DNA from 2 places in the Bradyrhizobium sp. 45 genome. Region 1 is predicted to be linked to the other one. Evidence: predicted binding sites of a transcription regulator. Region 1 holds the regulator's gene; the other holds the start of a gene.
What was found. Region 1 encodes LexA, which represses DNA repair genes until DNA is damaged. Its sites were predicted from a motif close to TGTTCNNNNTGTGTTCNG; they were not measured.
Positions count from the first base shown of each region.

Region 1 (11,974 bases):
CCACGACGGCACGGCCCGACGGACCAATTTTGAAAAATTGAGGAACCGGATCACTTTGTACATTTTTATACAGAGTTCCGGGAACGGAATACCGCCTTCCGGACTCTTAGAGTCCGTCGGGACTTCTACGGACGGATGCATCATCGTGCTGGGCAAAACCTACCTCACCAAGCAGGCCTCTCTTCTTCTTGAATTCGCGAGGACAACTTCAGATTCGGACCTTTCCGCCAAGCTTGTGAGCAAGGCCGCCGACCTGAAATCCCAAGCCGACCCGCTGCCCGACAAGGATCAGGGATCCAAGGCGCCCGACGTAACTCCCGGGCAGGCAGGGAGCTGATCGATTCAGGCCATGGCGCGTTCTCGCCTTGCCATGATTTTCGTCGCTTCCATGACCACTCTCCTGCCGATCTGTGACCTCCTTCGGATCATGCCGCGACGCGCTTGATCCTGCCTTCCGGAACAATGTGAAGGGGCGGGATGACTGTGCCTGCTCAGCCGCTTTTGCCTCTGCGCCTGCGCTCGGCTAGAAGACGTGCGGAACATTCGCCCGAACGTGCCGAGCAGGAGTTTTCGCCGTGGCCTTGATGCCGGTTTCTGACGCGCTTGCCGCGGTGCTGGCGGGTGCAGAGCCGCTGCCGGAAGAAATGATTTCCCTCGACGAGGCCTACCATCGCGTGCTCGCGCGTGACGTCGTGGCGCGGCGCACGCAGCCGCCGCAAGCGATGTCGGCGATGGACGGCTACGCGGTGCGCGCGGCCGACGCCGCGACGATCGATTCGGAGCTCACCGTCATCGGCGAAGTCGCAGCGGGCCGACCGTTCGAGGGGACGGTCGGAGCCGGCGAGGCCGTGCGGATCTTCACCGGCGGCGTCGTTCCCTTTGGCGCGGACGCCGTCGTGATCCAGGAGGACACGGTCGCCGCCGGCAAGCGCATCACGATCAAGGAAGCCGCGATCGCCGGCCGGCACATCCGCCCCGCCGGCGTCGATTTCCGCGAGGGCGACGTGCTCCTGCGCAAGGGAAGCCGTCTGACCGAGCGAGACCTCGCGCTCGCCGCCGGGATGAATCATCCGCACCTTGCCGTTGTCAGGCGTCCGAAGGTCGCGATTCTCGCCACCGGCGACGAGCTGGTGATGCCGGGCACCACGCCCGGCCACGGCCAGATCGTCTATTCCAACGGCTACGCCCTGCACGCGCTCGCCCGCAGCGAGGGCGCCGAGACCATCGACCTCGGTATTGCCGCCGACACGCTCGAGGCCACCACCGCCGGCATCCGCCGCGCCCGCGAGAGCGGCGCCGACGTCCTGATCACGACCGGCGGCGCATCGGTCGGCGACCACGATCTGGTCCAGCAGGCACTGCGGGACGAAGGCATCGCGATGGCGTTCTGGAAGATCGCGATGCGGCCAGGCAAGCCGATGATGCACGGGCGACTCGGCGCAATGGGTGTGATCGGCCTGCCGGGCAATCCCGTATCGTCCTACGTGTGCGCTTTCCTGTTCATGGTGCCGCTGATTCGCGCCCTGTCGGGCCGTTCAGTGATTCACCATCGCCATGAACGCGCCGTGCTCGGCCGCGACGTCGGCGCCAACGACCAGCGCGAGGACTATCTGCGCGCGCATCTTGAGGAGCGTGACGATGGCACACGCGTCGTTGTTCCCGTCAATCATCAGGACTCTTCGCTGCTTGCGAATCTCGCTGCAGCACAGGTACTTCTCGTCCGCGCACCATTCGCGCCGAAGGCCGAAGCCGGCACGGCTTGCGAAGTGTTGCGGCTCCCCGTCTGAGCGCCCCCGCAACGCGCGTTCCGCGCACTTTGCTCTGTTCACGGTAAATTAAGCAGTTGCGGAACATGTATCGAACATATAGTGTCTGTTCATGATTTGTTTCGAGCATGCAGCGGCTTATGGCCGAATTCAGCGTCTCGGAATCGGACGACATCAACCGGGGGACTTTGGTCGAGATGTTAACGCGCAAACAATACGAGCTTCTGCGGTTCATCAGTGAACGTCTGAAGGAAAGCGGCGTGCCGCCCTCCTTCGACGAGATGAAGGATGCGCTCGATCTGCGCTCGAAGTCGGGCATCCATCGCCTGATCACGGCGCTCGAGGAGCGTGGCTTCATCCGACGCCTGCCCAACCGCGCCCGTGCGATTGAAGTCATCAAGCTGCCGGAGCTCCAGGCAGCCGCTGGCAGCCGCCGCGGCTTCACGCCGAGCGTCATCGAGGGCAATCTCGGCAAGGTGCGTGCGAGCGCGAGCCTGCCCGCTGACGAGGGCGAACGTCCCGTCGCGGTGCCGGTGATGGGCCGCATCGCGGCCGGCACGCCGATCGAGGCGTTGCAGACCCGCAGCCATACTATCAGCGTACCGCCTGACATGCTCGGCTCGGGCGAGCATTACGCGCTGGAAGTGCGCGGCGACTCGATGGTCGAAGCCGGCATTCTCGACGGCGACATGGCCCTGATCCAGCGCAACGAGAGCGCCGATACCGGCGACATCGTGGTGGCGCTGATCGACGACGAGGAAGCGACGCTGAAGCGCTTCCGCCGTCGCGGCGCCTCGATCGCGCTCGAGCCCGCCAACGCGGCCTATGAGGTCCGCATCCTGCCGCCCAACCGGGTGAAGATTCAGGGCAAGCTGATCGGGCTTTACCGGAAGTACTGATACCGGGAGTCTTTCTATCGGCAGTACTTCATATCGGAAGCACTTCATGCCGGAGGTGCTTGGCGCCTCGCGCGCTTCCGATCGGCATCGCCGGTCAGAGATTGGAGCGGATCATCGTCCGCTCCGGCTGGATAGCCTTTCTGGTTCTGCACAGACTATCCGGCCCCTCCTCCAACGCTGGCTCCTCGCCACGCCGACGAAGCAGCACCGCTTCAAGCAGCACCGCTTCGCGGCTCGGTTGTTCGAGGAAACAGCGACCAGCGGTCAAGTTCGGCCGTTGCAGCCAAGTTGGCAATGTTCGCGTACGCGCCTCCCGAATGCATCGCGGCGAGCTTTGTTCCTATTGAATTCGGGAAAGATAATGTGATCGCGGCTTGCGGAAGCCAGCCGCAGATTTGCCCACAACCAAGCACAGCGTTCGTGCTTCCACTCTGATAGAGGCCTGCGCCTCGATAAGAGACGCGGGTTGCTATCCCAGCATGAGGAGCACCCGATGTGTGACTACAGCCTACATGCCGTCGCGTCGCGCCCCGCCGAAGTCGGCGAGACGATCGTCACGACAAGCTTCCGCGGCACCTCGACGCGCGGCTTCGCCTCTGCAGCCGATCCGTCCGTCGCCGTCTGCCTGCTGCCGGGGACGGAGCTCGCCTTCGCCGACGACGTCCGCTACGACAATCGCTGGATCTGGACGCGCACCATCAATTCCCGCGTCGGCAAGTTCGGCAAGATCGATCCGCACGTTCCCGACCGCCATCATGATGCGATCGAATTCCCCGACGGCAAATACGTGCTGGTGACGCAGCTCGTCGAAGGCCAGCGCGCGACGGTGCTGCAACTGCCGGTGACTCAGTCGGTCACCGAGCGCGAGCACAAGGCGCAGATCACCGCCGACAGGCAGCCGACCGTCACGCACCTGCCGATCGGCTGACAGAGCCGCCCTCCGGCTACGAGGTCGGAGGTCAGGATTGAATCGCCATCGCCGGCCGTGGCCGGCGAGATGGTGTGGTTTGCGCCCCGCGAATCCGAACGGACGCACCGAACCACTGCGTTGCTCCGCACCATCAGATCAATCGTCGGCTTGCAGGTCGGTGTCCGCCGGCGTTGCGTCCTTGATGCGAGGCGCGGTCGACTTTGGCGCGAGGCTGCCGTCGAAATCACCCTCGCCGGCGCCGGCCGGCAACCAGGGGCGGCTCGTGCCTCTCGCCCTCACTGCCTGAACCACAAAACCGTCACCACGCTGCGTCAGCGCCAGCGCGCTCTGGCTGGCGAGCCGCTGCCGATCGACCACCATCGCCGCGCAATCGGGCGGCGCGGGACGAGTCGTCACCACCAGGGCGGCCCGACTGCAATCGTCTGCGAGAGCGTCGACGCGCAGTGCCAGCGCGACCAGCCTCCCGTCGGCCAGTGGCGTCACGCAGCCGGATTCGTCGCAGGACACGCCATCGGCAAGCGAGGCTCTGCCCGCATCGCGCGGATCGGCGTCGGCAGCGAGCCATTCCTTGAGCAGAAAGCCGTCCTTGTTCGTCCTGATCAGGTGCAGATATCCGTCCCTGCCCCGCACCGCGACGCTCGCGCCATCCCCGGCAATCAGGATGTCGGGCTGCCGCGCCGACAGTCCCCAGAGGATCGCTGCCAGCAGCACCAGGGCGCCGGACCAGCGCAGCGGCGTGCGCAACAAGCCGAGCACAATGATTCCCAGGCTCGCCGCGATCAGCGGCGCGATCCCGAACGCCGGGATGCGGCCCACCGCGCCCGGCAAGGCCGCGACCCAGCGCGAGACCGCGACCATCCACTCGATGCCAATCCCCATCAGCCACCAGAACACGCTGTCCAGCCCGAACGGCGCAGCAAGCAGCCCCAACAGCCCCGCCGGCATCACCAGCGCAGAGACCACGGGCATCGCGCCGAGATTGGCGAGCACGCCGAACGGCGTGACACGGTGGAAATGAAAGGCGGCATAGGGCGTGGTCGCAAGTCCCGCAATCAGCGAAGCCATGAACAGCATCGCAATCTCGCGCCCACCCCACATCGCAATGCGCGCAGTCGCCGAATTGTCCGGCGAGGCAAACAAATTGGGCATGCCGATTTGCACCAGTGCGACCAAGCCGAGCGTTGCCGCAAACGACATCTGAAAACTCGGATGCACCAGCGCTTCCGGCGCGACCGCCAGCACGATCAGCGCAGCCACAGCAAGCGTGCGGAAGGTGATGGCGCGGCGATCGACCATCACCGCGATCAGCACCACCGCCGTCATGAAGAACGACCTTTGCGTGGCGACCTCCGCGCCCGACAGCAGCAGGTAGAACGCAGCGGCGACCAGCGCGGCGGCGGCCGACCATTTCTTGATGGCGAAGCCGGCTGCCAGTCCGGGGATCAGAGCGAGCAGCGCGCGCACCGCGAAGAACACGACGCCGGCAACGACGGCCATGTGATAACCGGAGATCGAGAGCACGTGGCCGAGGCCGGAGATGAACATCGCATCGTTGACGGGCGTGGTGATCGCATCGCGCCGCCCGGTGAGCAGCGCGGTCGCGATCGCCCGATTGTCGCCGTCGAGCGTCGCCCGGATGCGGGCATCGATCGCATCGCGCAGGCCTTGCATGAAGGCCGCGTAACGCAGCCGTAAGCCGCCGGTCTCAGGCGGCGACGCCACCGTGATGGCGCCCATCGCGAAGCCGGAGGCGCCGATGCCCTGGAAGAACATGTCACGCGAAAAGTCGTAGCTGCCGGGCCGCACCGGCGCGAGTGGCGGCATCAGCCGTGCCTTCAGCTGAACGAAGCTACCGACCTCCGGCGCGGTGCCCTTGCGGACCGACAGGCGCACGCGCTCGAGCCTGACGTCGCTGCGCTGCGCCTCCATCGCCGTGACGCGCAGCACGAAACGATCGGTACGCTCGCGGATGTCGCGAGCCTCGACGAAGCCCGACAACGACACCGAATAGAGCGCCCTTGCCAGCACCGGGTGGGCGATGCGCGCCGTCTTCCAGGTTGCGACGGCAAAGCCGGCCGCGACCGCCGCGATCATGATGGCCGGGGCGAACAGCCGGCTCCGCCGCAACAGAGCCGCGCCAAGCAGGAGCGCGATGGCGGTCGTGGCAACGACCCACAGCACCGGCTCATGATCGGCAGAGAAATAAAGCGCGATGCCGCAGCCAAACGCGACGGGCACCCACGGCAACAGCCGCCCGGCGCCCGCCTCGGCGCGCGCAGCCAGGCGCGGAGGGTCTCGGCCAGCGATGTCCAGAGGTCGAGGCCTGCAGGCGCGAGGCCGCCCGCGGACGCGGCGCGGCCCGCGGGCCACGTCCCCGCGATCCCCTGCGATCGTACCGGCCGGCCCGGCTCCGCCATTCCCTGCACTCGATGATACGCAACGAAGCCAGAAGCTACCGGAACGTGCAGGTGGGCGGATAGCGGTACGGATCAGGAACGAAGGGGCGCGGCCGCTACTTTTCCTCTTCCATCGTCACGGCCACATCCGCCTTGGCCGACAGCCTGACCTTGTTGCCCTCGATATCGGCGACGAGACCCTTGTCGATGAAGTGATGATGGCCCTTGTGGCTGCCCTCGCCGCTGTCCTTCTTGGTCAGCTTGATGCGATTGCCTTCGACCTTGTCGACGGTGCCGATGTGGACGCCGTCGGCGCCGATCACTTCCATATGCTCTGCGATGTTCTGCATGGTGGGTTCCTTGTTGGACCCACCCCAACGCGCGGGGAGCACGTTCGTTCTCTCACGAGAATGACGAAGCCGTGTGCCCGCTCGTCAGATCAGCGGCGCCTGCGACGAAGCATGGTGATTGACGATCTTCCACTCGCCGTCCTCGCGCATGATGACCCAGCTCATCTTGACCGAGAAATCGGGGCGTTCGCCGGCGAGATCGAACGAGATGGTCGCGGCCATATTGATCAGATCAGGACCTGCCTGCGCCGCCGTCACCTCGGAAAACACCGCGCTCGGCTTGCGCCAGCGCGGCAGGCCGTTGAAATAGTCTGCGACGCCGGCCCTGCCCCGGTAGAGCTTTGGGTTGGAGCCGAAGAAGAAGGCATTCCTCGCATAGAGCGATGAGAGCGCGGCCGCATCGAGCGTGGCGAAGCCGGCGCGCCATTTCGCGATGATGCCGGAAACGATAGCGTCGGCTTCGTTGCTCATTGTGGTCTCGCAGCTCTTTTCAGCCTTTGGCAACTTCCTTCGCGAACGTGTCGCGCAGACCGATAGTCCTGGAAAATACCGGTCTGTCGGACGTCGAGTCCTTGTCGCGCACGAAATAGCCCTGGCGCTCGAACTGCATCGGCTCGGTCGAATTGCTTTCCGCGACCGATGCCTCGACGCGGGCATTAGCGAGAATTTCCAGTGACTGCGGATTGAGGTCGGCGGCGAAGTTCGAGGCGTCCGGGCTCGGTTTGGCAAACAGCTGATTGTAGATGCGGATTTCCGCGGGCACGGATGTCGCCGCCGGCAGCCAGTGCATGGTGGCCTTGACCTTGCGGCCATCGGGCGCGTTGCCGCCCTTGGTCGCGGGATCGTAGGTGCAGCGCAGCTCCACCACCTCGCCGGCATCGTTCTTGATCACGCCGGTGCACTTGACGAAATAGGCGTAGCGCAGCCGCACCTCGTTGCCCGGCGACAGACGGAAGAACTTTTTCGGCGGGTTCTCCATGAAGTCGTCCTGCTCGATATAGAGCTCACGGCCGAACGTGATCTTGCGGGTGCCGGCGGAGGGATCATCCGGATGGTTGATCGCCTCGAGCTCCTCGGTCTGCCCCTCGGGATAATTCTCGATCACGATCTTGAGCGGCTTAAGCACCGCCATGCGCCGCTGCGACGTGCGGTTCAATTCCTCGCGGATGCAGAATTCCAGCATGCCGACGTCGACCACGCTATTGGCTTTCGCAACGCCGATGCGCTTGACGAATTCGCGAAGCGCGGCCGGCGGCACGCCGCGGCGGCGCATGCCCGCCATGGTGGGCATGCGCGGGTCGTCCCAGCCCGCGACATGGCCCTCGCGGACGAGCTGGGTCAGCACACGCTTGGACAGCAGCGTGTAGGTCAGGTTCAGCCGCGCGAATTCGTACTGGTGCGGCTTCGAGGGCACCGGCAGCTTCTCGATGAACCAGTCGTAGAGCGGCCGATGGTCCTCGAACTCCAGCGTGCAGATCGAGTGCGTGATGCCTTCGATGGCGTCCGATTGGCCGTGGGCATAGTCGTAGCTTGGATAGATGCTCCATTTGGTCCCGGTGCGCGGATGGTGCGCATGCAGGATGCGGTACAGCACGGGGTCGCGCAGATTGATGTTGCCCGCACCCATGTCGATCTTGGCCCGCAGCACGCGCGCGCCGTTCGGGAATTCGCCCGCCTTCATGCGACGGAACAGGTCGAGGTTTTCATCCACGGTGCGATCGCGGAACGGCGAGTTCTTGCCGGGCTCGGTCAGCGTGCCGCGCGCAAGACGAATCTGCTCCTGGGTCTGGTCATCGACATAGGCGAGCCCGTCGCGGATCAGCTGCTCCGCCCATTCGTAGAGGCGGTCGAAATAGTCCGAAGCGAAGAACAGGTTCTTGCCCCAGTCGAAGCCGAGCCAGCGCACGTCGGCCTGGATGGAATCGATATATTCCTGCTCTTCCTTGACCGGATTGGTGTCGTCGAAGCGCAGATGGCAACGGCCCGGAAACTCTTGGGCGATGCCGAAATTGAGCGCGATCGACTTGGCGTGGCCGATATGGAGATAACCGTTCGGCTCCGGCGGGAACCGGGTCACGATCTCCTTGTATTTGGCCTCCTCGAGGTCGGCCTGGATGATGTCACGAATGAAATCGCGCCCAACCTCGTTCGCCACCGGTTCTGTCATTACGAAAATCCTGTAGGGAAATCAGCGGCCCTTCTGCCAAATTCCCTTGGCTGAGCCAAGGGCTTAAGCAAGGTCTCAAGCAACCCCTGGCGGTCCGCTGCCGGGCTTTAGTTATGCTCCGGTCCTGTTATATACCAGCGCCTCCAATGCATAGGCCCTGCCAAGAATGACCTCTCCCGTCGTCACCCGTTTCGCTCCTTCGCCGACCGGCTTCCTCCATATCGGGGGCGCGCGCACGGCGCTGTTCAACTGGCTCTATGCGAAGAAGCACGGCGGCAAGATGCTGCTCCGGATCGAGGACACCGACCGGGAGCGCTCCACCGAGGCCGCGATCGGCGCCATCCTCGACGGCCTGAAATGGCTGGAGCTCGGCTGGGATGGCGACGTCATCTACCAGTTCAGCCGCGCCGCCCGCCACCGCGAGGTCGCCGAGCAGCTGCTCGCCGACGGCAAGGCCTATCGCTGCTACGCCACCGCCGAGGAGCTCACCGCGATGCGCGAGAAGGCGCGCGCAGAGGGGCGCACGCGCCTCTATGACGGCCTGTGGCGCGACCGCGATCCGGCGACGGCCCCGACCGACGTAAAGCCCACCATCCGGCTCCGTGCGCCCCAGACCGGCGAGACCGTGATCGAGGACCAGGTCCAGGGCCGCGTGGTCTGGCAGAACGAGAATCTGGATGACCTCGTCCTGCTGCGCGGCGATGGCAACCCGACCTACATGCTCGCTGTGGTGGTCGACGATCACGACATGGGCGTCACCCACGTCATCCGCGGCGACGACCATTTGATCAACGCGGCCCGCCAAAAGCAGATCTACGACGCGATGGGCTGGACGCTGCCGAGCATGTCCCACATCCCCCTGATTCATGGCCCGGACGGCTCAAAGCTCTCCAAGAGGCACGGCGCGCTTGGCGTCGATGCCTACCGCGCCATGGGGTACCTCCCGTCCGCGCTCCGCAACTATCTCGTCCGGCTCGGCTGGAGCCATGGCGACCAGGAAATCTTCTCGACGGAGGAGATGATCGCGGCGTTCGATCTTGCCAGCGTCGGCCGCGCAGCAGCGCGCTTCGATTTTGCCAAGCTGGAAAACCTCAACGGCCACTACATCCGCAATGCCGACGATCAATCACTCGTGAAGATGTTCGAGGACGTGCTCGACCACGTCGTGCCCAGCCGCGACGAGCTTAAGGCCAAGTTAAACGACACCACGCGCGCGCAGCTCCTGAAGGCCATGCCGGCCCTGAAGGAGCGCGCCAAGACGCTGATCGAGCTGATCGACAGCGCCTATTTCATTTTCGCGGACCGGCCGCTGGAGCTTGACCCGAAGGCGGCGGCGCTGCTGACGCCTGAGAACCGCAAGCTGATCGGCCAGCTTCATTCCGCGCTGGAGAAAGTCGAGACGTGGAGCGCGGCCAATGCGGAAGCCGCGCTGCGCGCCTTTGCCGAGGAAAATAGTCTCAAGCTCGGCGCGGTCGCCCAGCCGCTGCGGGCCGCGCTGACCGGTCGGACGACGTCGCCCGGCATATTCGAGGTTTTGGACGTCCTGGGACGCCAGGAAAGCCAGGGCCGGCTTAAGGATCAGGCTAAGGACTAGCTGAGGGCCAGCCTACGACGTAAGTCGACCATGCGTGGCGCCATCTTGCAGCGCACACAGCAATAATATACCCATCTCACCCGTACCTTCTGGAACATCCGGCCTGCCCCGCGATATCTCATCGGGGCCTCCGGGTCCGGCCCGTTTCACCATACATCGGGGACCTCTGATGGACGCCAAACCAAGCAATAAGACCGCCACACTGACGGTCGGAAACAAGAATTTCGATCTTCCGATCCACAGCGGCAGCGTCGGGCCCGACGTCATCGATATCGGCAAGCTCTACGGCCAGTCCGGCCTGTTCACCTACGATCCGGGCTTTACCTCGACCGCGAGCTGCCAGTCCAAGATCACCTATATCGACGGTGACGCGGGCGTGCTGGAATACCGCGGCTATCCGATCGAACAGCTCGCCGAGAATGGCGACTTCCTCGAGACCTGCTATCTGCTGCTGTTCGGGGAGCTTCCGACCGCCGCGCAGAAGAAGGATTTCGACGACCGCGTGATCCATCACACGATGGTGCACGAGCAGATGGCCCGCTTCTTCCAGGGCTTCCGCCGCGACGCCCATCCGATGGCGATCATGGTAGCGGCTGTCGGCGCGCTCGCCGCGTTCTATCACGACTCAACCGACATCAACGATCCGAAGCAGCGCATGATCGCCTCCATGCGCATGATCGCCAAGATCCCGACGCTGGCTGCGATGGCCTACAAATACACGGTCGGCCAGCCCTTCGTGTATCCGAAAAACTCGCTGAAGTTCGCCGAGAACTTCCTGCACATGTGCTTTGCCGTGCCGTGCGAGGACTACAAGATCAACCCGGTGCTGGCTGACGCGCTGGACAAGATCTTCATCCTGCACGCCGACCACGAGCAGAACGCCTCGACCTCGACCGTGCGTATCGCCGGCTCCTCCGGCGCCAACCCGTTCGCCTGCATCGCGGCCGGCATCGCCTGCCTGTGGGGCCCGGCCCATGGCGGCGCCAACGAAGCAGCGCTCGCGATGCTCGCCGAGATCGGCTCGGTCGACAAGATCCCCGAGTTCATCGCCAAGGTGAAGGACAAGAACTCTGAAGTCCGCCTGATGGGCTTCGGTCACCGCGTCTACAAGAACTACGATCCGCGCGCCAAGATCATGCAGAAGATGTGTCACGCCGTGCTCAAGGAGACCGGCCATGGCGACGATCCGATGCTGAAGGTGGCGCTCGAGCTCGAGAAGATCGCGCTCAGCGACCAGTACTTCATCGACCGCAAGCTCTACCCGAACGTCGACTTCTATTCGGGCATCACGCTGAAGGCGATGGGCTTCCCGGTCTCGATGTTCACCGTGCTGTTCGCGGTCGCCCGCACCGTCGGCTGGATCAGCCAGTGGAGCGAGATGATCGAGGATCCGCAGCAGAAGATCGGCCGTCCGCGCCAGCTCTACACCGGCGTCACCCGCCGCGACTACGTTGCGATCAACAACCGGAAGTAAGATCGAGCCCATCACGGCTTTCGAAGCGGCGCCATCTCCGGATGGCGCCGTTTTGTTTTGCACGGACACAACCCTGCTGCCGTGCACAACAACAAGTCGGCGCAATATCTCGGCCGACGCTTGACGTCGCAACGCTTCGCGCGCAAATTCTTACTCTAAGTAAGAATGACGACAGGGATGGAAATGCCGGAGCAGCCGAGAAGTCGGCGGCAGACGCGCGCTGCCATTTTGACTCACCTGCTTCAGTCAGGCGGGTCTTTTCGCCCGCCGCTGGCCAAGGCCGTGCGCCTGTCGGAAGCGAGCCTGTCGCGCATCCTGTTCGATCTGAAGGCCGAAGGCCTGATCGAGGAAGTGCGGCGCCCTGCCCCTTATGTCGGTGGCCCCACGGGTCTCGTGT
Region 1 is NZ_JADPIX010000100.1:137,512-149,485, forward strand. Features, by position in the region: gene IVB42_RS15595 (hypothetical protein) at 146-337, shown strand; gene glp (gephyrin-like molybdotransferase Glp) at 576-1,787, shown strand; gene lexA (transcriptional repressor LexA) at 1,964-2,665, shown strand; gene IVB42_RS15610 (hypothetical protein) at 3,159-3,593, shown strand; partial or broken gene IVB42_RS15615 (ComEC/Rec2 family competence protein) at 3,732-6,013, opposite strand; gene IVB42_RS15620 (DUF2171 domain-containing protein) at 6,109-6,342, opposite strand; gene IVB42_RS15625 (nuclear transport factor 2 family protein) at 6,427-6,813, opposite strand; gene IVB42_RS15630 (glutamine--tRNA ligase/YqeY domain fusion protein) at 6,833-8,509, opposite strand; gene gltX (glutamate--tRNA ligase) at 8,676-10,103, shown strand; gene gltA (citrate synthase) at 10,273-11,577, shown strand; gene IVB42_RS15645 (ROK family transcriptional regulator) at 11,755-11,974, shown strand, end outside.

Region 2 (11,974 bases), on a different contig from region 1:
GAAGGCCACCGCGCCGGACGAGAGCAGCACGCCGAGAAAGTTGAAGAAGCCCGACCACATCACCGCGATTTCGGCCGGCAGCGAATGGGTGTAGATCACGGTCGCTACCGCGTTGGCGGTGTCGTGGAAGCCGTTGACGAATTCGAAACCGAGCGCGATCAGGAGGGCAACGATAAGGAGGATGTAGGGCAGGTAGCTCGTGACCCGCGTGCCGGTCGCATCGACATCCGAATAGATGCTGTAGGCCACATAGAGCAGACCCGCGGCGAGGATGCCGAAGAACAGGATCATCGTCAGCGGATTGAAGCCCTTGTCGAGATTTGGCCGCGAGGCCGGCTGGATCGGCGGGGGATCTGCTACCGCGCGGTCGAATGCAACATCGGTCATGTCTGGACGCCCCTTAACTTTCTGTAGGGGCTATTGTCCGCGATTGATTTGAAGGCTGGATGACAGACGGCGCCTGAAAGGGGTTTTCCCGCCTGTATTCAGGCGGCGCGCGCGGCTTTCTTCTGCAAACCGGCGACGATCTTCAGGTCTTCAACAAAGCGCTGATATTCCAGCGCCTTGGCTTCCGGATCGGGCAGCCGCAGCAGATAGGACGGGTGCACGGTCACCAGCGCCTTGTGACCGTCGGGCAGGTCTATGAGCCGGCCGCGGTTCTTTCCGATCGGGGTGATCTTGCCGAACACGCTCTGCGCGGCGGTCGCGCCCATCGCGACGATGAGATCGGGCTGGATGACGGAGACTTCTCGTTCATACCACTGTCGGCAGGCCTTTATCTCCGGTGTATTCGGCTTCTGATGCAGGCGAATCTTGCCGCGCGGTACGAATTTGAAGTGTTTCACCGCGTTGGTGACATAGACCTTCTTGCGGTCGACGCCGGCCTCCTGCAGCGCCTTGTCGAGCATCTGGCCGGCTGGACCGACGAAGGGATGGCCGGCGAGGTCTTCCTTGTCGCCAGGTTGTTCGCCGACCAGCATGATATTGGCGGACTTCGGACCCTCGCCGAACACGGTCTGGGTGGCGTCCTTGTAGAGATGGCAGGCGCGGCAGTGGGCGGCCTCCTCGCGGAGCGCTTCGAGATCGTCGGCAGCGGTCTTGCGTTTCATCGGAGCCTCCGGCCGCTTTTGAGGCTTGTGCGGATCGGTTGGGGCATTGACGATCATGGCGCCGGTCATGCGCTCGGCGTCCTCAATCAGGGGCTTAATGATCGAAGCCTCGGGCAGGTTCCTCCAATATTTCTTCGGCATCTCGGTCTGCATTGCCTTCACCTTCAGGCGGGCCGGATTGAAGATGCTGGCGTAGTAGCGCCGCCAGGTTTCCTCCAGCCGGTCTTCGCTCGGTGCCTCGCTCTTGCTGACGCCTGATGTGAACGAGAGCGCGTGGCCATCCCAATGCGCGCACAAATCCGGCGTCAGGATCGACCAGGGCATGTCGGCAAAGCGCTTGGCGAAGAACGGCGCGGCGAGCTCGACGATGTGATGCTCCGGCTCGAACCAGGCGACGTAGTGTGCTTCGCGTTCCCTGCCGATCTCACGGAAGCGCACGAAGGCATGCATCTTGTGCTCGTCGCGGTAGACCGCCTTTGCCATGGCCGCGACTTGCGCCACGTCGTGATCGGTCGCGACCTCGATGAGGTCGTGATTGTCCTTCAGCCGAAACAGCAGGCGATAGAGGATCGCGAAACGCTCGGGATCGCGATGCAGGATCGCGGCCTTGGCGAGCTCGACGAATTTTGCTGGCACGTTGAAGGTGCTATCGCCACCGGCCGGCAGCGGAGACGGCGAGGGTGGCGCGAACAGCTCCGCTTCGCCGCCCTGCACGGTCCAGGTGACATCGACCGGTTTCATTTGGTGAAGCACGAGGCTACGCGCGGCTTTGCGCCAGCCGTCGAAATCGGTTTCGTTCTCGAGGGTGATGTACTGCATCAGAAGCCAAATCCCAGTTGTGTGGCCTTCGGCTTGAACCGTTCGATCAGCCGTGCCTCGTCGAGGCGGTGCGGCGCGGGCCGGTGATCGCTCAGCACGATGAACGGCAGCGCTTTGTTCCGGGGCACATGCAGCCGCGCGAGATCGGCGACGCGGATGGTGGTCGTGCGGCGCGCCGCGATGATGCGCTCGACCGCCTTGGTGCCGAAGCCCGGCACGCGCAACAATTCCTCGCGGCTGGCCCGGTTGACGTCGAGCGGGAAGCGGTCGCGGTGGCGCAGCGCCCAGGCGAGTTTTGGATCGATGTCGAGCGGCAGCATCGCACTGTCGTCGACGATCTCGCCGACGTCGAAGCCGTAGAACCGCATCAGCCAATCGGCCTGGTAGAGTCGGTGCTCGCGCAGCAAGGGCGGCGCGCGCAGAGGCAGCGCGCGGCTGGCATCGGGGATCGGGCTGAACGCGGAATAATAGACGCGCCTCAGCCTGTATGAACTGTAGAGATTGGCGCTGGTGTGGAGGATAGTGTGGTCGGAGGCCGCGTCGGCGCCGACGATCATCTGCGTGCTTTGGCCGGCCGGTGCGAAGCGCTGCGGCTTGGCTTTCGTCTTCGCGCTACGGCTTTCCTCGGCCTCGTCCAGCTTCAGCCGCAGTCGGCCCATTGTGCGGCGGATCGCGCGCACGTCCTTCTCGGGCGCGAATTGCTGCAGGCTCGTCTCCTGCGGCATCTCGATGTTGATGGAGAGACGGTCGGCATATTTGCCGGCCTCGGAGATCAATGCATCGTCGGCCTCGGGGATTGTTTTGAGATGGATGTAGCCACGGAAGTGATGCTCCTCGCGCAGTTTGCGCGCGACGCTTACCACCTGCTCCATGGTGTAGTCGGGGTTGCGGATGATGCCGGAGGAGAGAAACAGTCCTTCGATGTAATTGCGCCGGTAGAAGTCGAGCGTCAGCTTGACGACTTCGTCGATGGTGAAGCGGGCGCGTGGCACGTTGGAAGAGGCCCGGTTGACGCAATAGAGGCAGTCGTAATTGCAGGCGTTGGTCAGCAGCACCTTGAGCAGCGAGATACAGCGACCGTCCGGCGCGTAGGAATGGCAAATGCCCATGCCGGGCGCGGTCGATCCCATGCCCTTGCCGTCGCTGGAATCCCGCCTCTCGGTGCCGCTGGAGGCGCAGGACGCGTCGTACTTGGCGGCGTCCGCCAGGATTTCCAGCTTGCGTTGCACGTCCATATTGGAATCCCTTTGATTCAGCTCATGAATCCCAAGGCCCGCCAATTCGATTGACTCCCGGGGCGTCGTTAGCTTTATATTAGAACATATCATGAACAAATGAGCTAGCCGCTGGTTCTCTTTTTGAGAGCCATCGGCAATCACCCTTGAGGAGCGGCGTATATGAGCGGCGCACGAACAAGCGCGCTTGCAGCCTTGCGCGGCCAGATCGAGCGCATCGAGACGGCGGAGGTCGTGCATCATCGCGACCGTGTCGCGCTCGGCCATCGCGAGGCCGACAGCGCGCTGAAGGGCGGGCTCGCACGCGCGGCAATCCACGAGGTATTTTGCGAAGGACGTCAGGGCGCGGCCGCGACGGGCTTTGTCACCGGACTTGCGGGGCGCGTGACGGCACGCAAACCGCTGCTGTGGGTGCGGCAGGATTTTTCAGAAATTGAAACCGGTGCGCTGTCGATGAGCGGGCTCACCGAGATCGGTCTCGATCCGCGCCGCATGGTGATGGTGCGCGCCGCCGACGTGGAGAGTGCGTTGCGCACGGCGGCCGATGCGCTCGCCTGCGACGCGCTGGGTGCGATCGTGCTCGAGCTCTGGGGCGAGACGAGGCAGTTCGATCTGGTTGCGAGCCGCAAGCTGACGCTGGCTGCGCAGTCTTCTGGTGTCACCGGCTTGCTGCTGCGGATGGCCGCGCAACCTTTACCCTCAACCGCCGAGACCAGATGGATGCTGCGCGCGGCGCATTCGCCGCCGGGCGCGATGTGGAGTGCCTGGGGGGCGCCGCGCTTCGATGCCGAGCTCCTGCGCAATCGTCATGGCCCGTGCGGCCGGTGGATCATGGAATGGAAATGTGATGAGTGCCAGTTCTCTGAATCGTCGGCGTATCCTCAGCCTGTGGCTGCCGCGCCTGCCCATCGATCGGATCCAGCGGTTCTTCGGCAACGTCGGACTGCATGAAAATAATGCGCCCAGCATCGTCGTTGCCAAGGACAGCAACGCGCTGGTGATCCATGCGCTGGACGAGGCGGCCGAGCGCCTCGGTCTGCATATCGGCCAGCCTTTGGCCAATGCCCGGGCGATGTGTCCTGATTTAAAGGTGTTCGACGCCGATGCCGTGGCCGATGCCAAGACGATCGGCGACATCGCCGACTGGTGCGATCGTTTCACGCCGCTGGTGGCACTCGATCCGCCGCACGGGCTGTTCCTCGACATCACCGGCTGCGCGCATCTGTTCGGCGGCGAGGCTGCGCTGTTGCAAACCCTTGTCCGCGCCCTCGACCGCCAGGGCTTTGCCGTCAGCGCGGCGATCGCCGGCACCTCGGTCTGCGCGCGCACGCTGACGCGGCAATCTTCAGGGACCATCGTTGCCGATGGCGAGGAGGCGGCGGCAATCAGTCGGTTTCCGGTGTCCGCACTTGGCGCGGGTGAGGCCATTACCACCGGTCTGCGACGCGCCGGCCTGAAGACCATCGGCGATGTCGCCTCGCGCACGCCGAGCGAAATCACGGCGCGGTTCGGTGCGCGGTTCTCCACGCTGCTCGCGCATGCGCTGGGGCAGGGCGATGCGCCGATCAATCCACGAAAGCCGCCGCCTGATTACATCGTGGAGAAACGCTTTGCCGAGCCGATCGCGACCGACACCATGATCGCGATGACGCTGTCGCGCCTGGCGGATACGTTGATCGCGTCGATGGAGAAGCAGGGCAAGGGCGCGCGCCGCCTGGAAGCTGCCTTCTTCCGTACCGACGGCGCGGTGCGCGCCATCATGGTCGAAACCGGACGTCCCGTGACGCGGAGCGCGGTCGTCGACCGGCTGTTCCGCGAGCGTCTCGATGCACTCGCCGATCCCCTCGATCCCGGCTTCGGCTTCGACATGGTGCGGCTGTCGGCAAGCCGCACCGAGATCGTGGTGCAGGAGCAGCGCGATCTCGACGCCCATGTCCACGACAATGACGAGCTTGCCGCGCTGATCGACCGCATCGCCGCGCGCATCGGCGGAAAGCGCGTCGTCGTGCACCTGCCTGAGGATACCCATATCCCTGAATGTGCGGTGCTGGCGGCGCCTGCCCAGCATCATCTCGCCGTGGCCATGCAGGCCGAATGGCCCGCGCGCACCGAGGGTGAGCCGCCGCTGCGTCCGTTGCGGTTGTTCGACAAGCCTGAGCCGATCAATGTGCCGTTCGCGACCGTGCCCGACGGGCCGCCGCATCAATTCACCTGGCGCCGCGCGCAGCATGCGGTGGTGCGGGTGGAGGGCCCCGAGCGCATCGCCATGGAATGGTGGCGGCAGGACGGCAAGCAACTGACACGGGATTATTTTCGTATCGAGGATGCCGAAGGCCTACGCTTCTGGATCTTTCGCGACGGTCTTTACGAGGGGGAGTGCTTCGACGACGACGGCAAGCCCGCTCCTCCCGGTTGGTATGTGCACGGTCTCTTCGCATGAACACGCCCGCTTATGCCGAGATCGGCATCACCACGAATTTCTCCTTCCTGCGCGGCGGCTCGGATCCGCGCGACTATGTACACCAGGCCAGCATCCTGGGCATTCCCGCGATCGGCATTGCCGATCACAACACGCTCGCCGGTGTGGTGCGTGCCTACAAGGAGCTCGACAATGACAAGGTGCTGCACAAGCCGAAGCTTCTGATCGGCACCCGCATCGTCTTCATCGACGGCACGCCGGATATCCTGGTTTATCCGTGTGACCGCGCCGCCTATGGCCGGCTGTGCCAGCTTCTCACCCGGGGCAAGCGCGGCGACGACATCACGCGGATCGCGAAGGGCGAATGCCATCTCACCTTCGCCGATCTCCTTGCGTTTTCCGAAGGCCAGCTCCTGATCCTGACGCTGCCGCATCGCTTCGATGCGGCGCAAGCGCAGGACATCCTCGCCAAGCTGAAGGCAAGTCGCGCCGAGGGCGTGTGGCTGGCGGCGAGTCTGGTCTATCGCGGCGACGATCGCCGTCGCCTCGCGCAGCTCGATGATCTCGCCGCAAAAGCAAAAGTGCCGCTGCTTGCGACCAACGAGGTGCTCTATCACCACCCCGCGCGCCGTCCCCTCCAGGACGTGCTGACCTGCATCCGGGAAAAGACCACGATCGAGGCGATCGGCCGGAAGCTGGAAGCCAATGCCGAGCGGTTTCTGAAGACGCCCAGGGAGATGGCGCGGCTGTTCCGCGATTTCCCTGACGCTGTCGCGGAGACCATGCGCTTTGCGGACAAGATCACCTTCTCGCTCGGTCAGCTCAAATACCAGTATCCGGATGAGCCGGTGCCGCCGGGAAAGACCGCGCAGGGGCATCTGGAGGATCTGACCTGGGCGGGTGTCGACAAATATTTTGGCGGCAAGATCGACGACAAGCTGCGCGCCACCCTGAAGAAAGAACTCGCACTGATCGCCGATCTGAAATACGCGCATTACTTCCTCACCGTGCACGACATCGTGCATTACGCCCGCAGCCAGAACATTTTGTGCCAGGGGCGGGGATCGGCGGCGAATTCGGCGGTCTGCTACGTGCTCGGCATCACCTCGGTCGACCCGACCAAGGTCGATCTGCTGTTCGAGCGCTTCATCTCCAAGGAGCGGCTGGAGCCGCCCGACATCGACGTCGATTTCGAGCATTCGCGGCGCGAGGAGGTGATGCAATATGTCTATCGGCGTTACGGCCGCCATCGCGCCGCGATCATCGCCACCGTCATTCATTATCGCCCGCGCAGCGCCATCCGCGACGTCGGCAAGGCGCTGGGCCTGACCGAGGACGTCACTGCCGCACTCGCCGACACCGTCTGGGGAAGCTGGGGCAAGGGCCTCAACGACATGCAGGTCAGGCAGGCCGGCCTCGATCCGCAGAATTCAATGATCAACCTCGCAGTCGAGCTCGCGACCGAGCTGATCGAATTCCCCCGTCATCTGTCCCAGCATGTCGGCGGCTATGTGCTCACGCAGGACCGGCTCGACACCTATGTGCCGATCGGCAATGCCGCGATGGACGATCGCACCTTCATCGAATGGGACAAGGACGACGTCGACGCGCTCAACATGATGAAGGTCGACGTGCTCGCGCTGGGCATGCTGACCTGCATCCGCAAATGCTTTGATTTGATCGAGCAGCACAAGGGCGAACGCTGGATGCTGGCGAGCGTCCCGCAGGATGATTCCAGGGTTTACGACATGCTGTGCGACGGGGAATCGCTCGGCGTGTTCCAAGTCGAGAGCCGCGCGCAGATGAACATGTTGCCGCGGCTGAGGCCGCGGACCTTCTACGATCTCGTGATCGAGGTCGCGATCGTGCGGCCTGGTCCGATCCAGGGCGACATGGTGCATCCTTATCTGCGGCGGCGGAACGGCCTGGAAAAGGTGAGCTATCCGTCTCCGTCGCCGGATCATGGCGACAAGGACGAGCTTTACAGGGTGCTGCACAAGACGCTCGGCGTGCCCTTGTTCCAGGAGCAGGCGATGCGGATCGCGATCGAAGCCGCGAAGTTCACGGCCGAGGAGGCCAACGGCCTGCGCCGTGCGATGGCAACGTTCCGCAATGTCGGCACCATCGGCAAGTTCGAAGACAAGATGATCGGCAACATGATCGCACGCGGTTATGCGCCGGATTTTGCCAGAAACTGTTTCGAACAGATCAAGGGTTTTGGCAGCTACGGTTTTCCGGAGAGCCATGCTGCAAGCTTCGCGCAGCTTGTCTATATCTCCTCATGGCTGAAGCATTATCACCCTGATGCATTCTGCTGCGGCCTCCTGAACTCGCAGCCGATGGGCTTTTACGCCCCGGCGCAGATCGTCAGCGACGCTCGCAAGAACGGCGTCGAGGTGCGCGAGATCGATGTGTCCTACAGCTTTGCGCAGAACACGCTGGAGGAAGGAAGTGGCAAATATTGCGCCGTGCGCCTGGGCTTCCGCCAGATCGACGGTTTTCATTGGCTCGATGAGGATGAGGAAAGGCTGAAAAGAGGCGCGTCCCGGAATGACCGTGTGGAGAGAGCGCCCGACTGGGCCGACCGCATCGTCTCCGCGCGCAACCGCCGGCCCTTCACCTCGCTGGAAGATTTCGCCCGCGACACCGGACTGCCCAAGCGCGCGCTGATCCTGCTTGCCGATGCCGCCGCGTTTCGCTCGCTCGGGCTCGATGGCCGCGAGGCGCTGTGGCAGGTGCGGCGCCTGCCCGACGATGTGCCGCTGCCGCTGTTCGAGGTGGCCACCGCACGCGAGCAGCCGGACGAGCACGCCAAGCCGTTGCCGGTGATGCCGCGGGCCGAACAGGTGGTCGCGGACTATCAGACCATTCGCCTTTCACTCAAAGGCCATCCGGTGGAATTCTTGCGCGAGATGTTTACGCGCGAGCGCATCGTCGCCTGCAAGGACATCAATCACGACAACGAACGGCGGCGCGTCCGCTGTGCCGGCGTCGTGCTGGTACGGCAGCGGCCGGGCAGCGCCAGCGGCGTCGTGTTCATGACACTGGAGGACGAAACCGGCATCGCCAATGTCGTGGTGTGGCCCAAGATCATGGAGCAGTACCGGAAAGAGGTGATGGGCGCGCGCCTCATCCTGGTCGAGGGCTACATCCAGAGCAGTCCGGAAAAGGTGACGCATCTAATCGCCCAGCGGATGATCGACCGTTCGCACGATCTGGTCGGCCTTGCCAACGACGCCCTCGGCCGCAAGCATCCGGTGCCGGCAGGCGCCACCGTGGTCGAACCGCTCAACGACGACCCCCGCGCCCACACGGATGCGCCCGCGCAAAAAATCCGTCATCCCCGCAATGTCCGTATCCTGCCGCCGTCGCGGGACTTTCATTGAGGTTGTGGGACGCGCCGCTCTCGCACCGTCATTGCGAGCGCAGCGAAGCAATCCAGACTGTCACCGCGGAGAGATACTGGATTGTTTCGCTACACTCGCAATGACGAGTTTGTTCTAGAAATTCACCCGGTTCGAGATCGCGCCGTCCACCACCAGGTTTGAGCCCGTAGTGAACCCCGACACCGGGCTTGCCAGAAACACCGCTGCGCTCGCGATTTCCTGCGGCGTCGCCATGCGGCCGGTGGGGTTACGCTTCATCGCATCATTGTAGCGCTCGGGCATGTTATGCTCGATCGTCTCCCAGACGCCGCCCTTGAAATAGACCGTGCCGGGCGAGACCACGTTGACGCGGATCTTCTTCTTCGCATATTGCCGCGCCAGTCCCTTGGCCATGTGGATCAACGCCGCCTTGATCGGACCGTAGGAGCTCGCTGTGTCCGCTTGCGCCGCGGAGATCGATGAGATGATCACGAAGGCGGCGTCGCCGCTGCTCGCACCGCTGGCCTCGAGGAACGGCCGCGCGGCGTCGAACGCATGCACGGCGCCGAGCAGGTCGAGCCGAAAATTCTGTTCCCACGATGCGGCATCATGGCCTTGCGCCATCGCGCCCGCGTTGGAGAACAGCATGTCGATGCCGCCAAGCTCCTTTGCAGCATTCTCGATCCAGGATTTCAGTGCCGCGCCGTCGGTGACGTCGACCGGGCCGCCGGTCGCGCGGATCCCGCTTGCCTTCAACTCCGAAACGGTAGCGGCAACCTGATCACCGTTGCGCGCGCACACCGCGACATTGCTGCCTTCGCCGGCCAACGTCGCCGCAATCGCTCGCCCGATGCCGCGCGTGCCGCCGAGCACGATGGCGTTCTTGCCCTTGAGACCGAGATCCATTGTTTGGTTTTCCTTTTTGTTGGTTGCAGCGAGTGTAGCTGTTTCGAGAGATGCCCAAAAGCCTCCAGATCGTCATTGCGAGGAGCTCTTGCGACGAAGCAATCCAGACTGCCACCGCGGAAAGATTCTGGATTGCTTCGCTTCGCTCGCAATGACGTTGTGGAAACAGCGGCCCTCACTCCGGTGCCGCTCCCACCGGCGGGCCGCCGGGCGGGCGGTGCAGGAATGTCAGTGAGACGTAGGCGCCGGCCCAGGAGCCGATCGCCGCGAAAGCCACATAGAAAGCGTTTTCGGTGTAGCTGATCACCGCATAGGAGGAGAGCATGTACCAGACCGCGCTCCAGTTCGCCGCGGGCACGCGCTTGCGCGCGATCACGGCCGAGGTGAACATGACATAGACCGCGTCGGTGGCCGCCGTTGCGATGAACACGGCGCCTGCGGTGAGGGGATCGATGGCGGCCATTGCATGTCCTTGTGTGCTAATGCGATGGTCGCAAACTAAAGGGAGAGAAGGGTCATGCAAAGCCCCACCGAGATTCTCAGCAACATCTGGACCTCCGCCGGCGGTGACGCCGCCGCGCTCGCGCGCGTGCGGCTGACGGGCGAGGAGCCGCAGATCCCGTCCTCGTTTCGCGTCGCAATTGCCGGCCAGACAACGATCGCCGCCGCCGGCCTTGCCGCCGCCGAAATCTGGAGATTGCGCAGCGGCGAAGCGCAGGACGTCAGCGTCGACCTGCGCCATGCCGTCGCCGAATGCCGCTCCGAGCGCTACTTGCGCGTCGACGACAAGCCGCCGCCGCCCGCTTGGGACGCCATCGCCGGCGTCTACAGAACCGGCGACAACCGCTTCGTCCGCTGCCACACCAATTTCCCGCATCATCGCGACGCCGTCTGCAAGGTGCTCGGCTGCGAACCCGAGCGCGAGAAGGTGCAGGCCGCATTGATGCAATGGAAGAGCGAGGATTTCGAGACTGCGACCTACGCCGCGGGCGGCGTCGTTGCCCTGATGCGTTCGTACGACGAATGGTCGGCGCTGCCGCAGGCCCGCGCGCTCGCCGAATTGCCGCTGGTCTCGATCGAGAAGATCGGCGAGGCCCCGCCGAAGCCATGGCCGCAACGATTGCCAAAAGGCGATCGCCCGCTCGCAGGCCTGCGCGTGCTCGATCTCTCTCGCGTCATCGCGGGGCCCGTCGCCGGCCGCACGCTCGCCGCGCACGGCGCGGATGTGCTGCTCGTGTCAGGCCCCGAACTGCCGGCCATTCCGTGGCTGACCATCGACACCGGGCGCGGCAAGCTCACCACCTTCATCGAGCTGAAAAGCGAGGCCGGGCGTGCGCAGTTGCGCGAGCTCTTGAGAGACGCCGATATCTTCTCGCAAGGCTATCGCCCGCGCGCGCTTGCCGCTCTCGGCTTCACGCCGGAGGACGCAGCGACAATCAACCCCGGCATCGTCTACGTGACGCTGTCAGCCTATGGCCATGCCGGTCCCTGGGCTGAACGGCGCGGCTTCGATTCGCTGGTGCAGACCACGACCGGGTTCAACCATGCCGAAGGACAGGCTGCCGGCATCGATGGACCGAAGGAATTGCCGGCGCAGATGCTCGACCACGCCACTGGCTATCTGATGGCGTTCGGCGCGATGATGGCCAAGGCGCGCCAGGCTCGCGAAGGTGGCAGCTGGCACGTGCGCGTATCGCTGGCGCAGACCGGGCGCTGGCTGTGGAATCTCGGACGGCTCGAAAAGGGCCTGAATACCCCGGATATTACGGGTGAGGCCGTACATGCTGCATTCATCGGGGGCATGCCATCTGGCTTCGGCACGTTGAAGGCGGTGCGCCATTCGGCACTGCTGTCGAAGACGCCGGCGCAATGGAGCCGTCCGGCGATGCCGCTCGGCAGTCATCCGGCAGAGTGGCCTGCGATAAGCTGACGTGAAGCTGACGTGTCGCAAATTTTTAACGCAAACCGAAAGGCGCCCGGCGTTTTTTAGGTTGTTTGAAATTACAATTCGGCACTATTAGCGCGACCGATGACGCAGGCATCCGCCGGTATCATCGCAGACATGACCGGGCCCCATGGTAGTTGAAAATACCAAGCGATTGCAGGTGCTTACAAAACAAC
Region 2 is NZ_JADPIX010000143.1:259,083-271,056, forward strand. Features, by position in the region: gene IVB42_RS33705 (inorganic phosphate transporter) at 1-387, opposite strand, end outside; gene IVB42_RS33710 (UdgX family uracil-DNA binding protein) at 486-1,928, opposite strand; gene IVB42_RS33715 (putative DNA modification/repair radical SAM protein) at 1,928-3,163, opposite strand; gene IVB42_RS33720 (DNA repair protein) at 3,326-4,114, shown strand; gene IVB42_RS33725 (DNA polymerase Y family protein) at 4,011-5,603, shown strand; gene IVB42_RS33730 (error-prone DNA polymerase) at 5,600-8,968, shown strand; gene IVB42_RS33735 (SDR family oxidoreductase) at 9,083-9,853, opposite strand; gene IVB42_RS33740 (hypothetical protein) at 10,029-10,316, opposite strand; gene IVB42_RS33745 (CoA transferase) at 10,371-11,783, shown strand; gene IVB42_RS33750 (efflux RND transporter periplasmic adaptor subunit) at 11,929-11,974, shown strand, end outside.
Region 2: the regulator LexA is predicted to act here: its motif matches at 3,244-3,261, upstream of IVB42_RS33715 (putative DNA modification/repair radical SAM protein).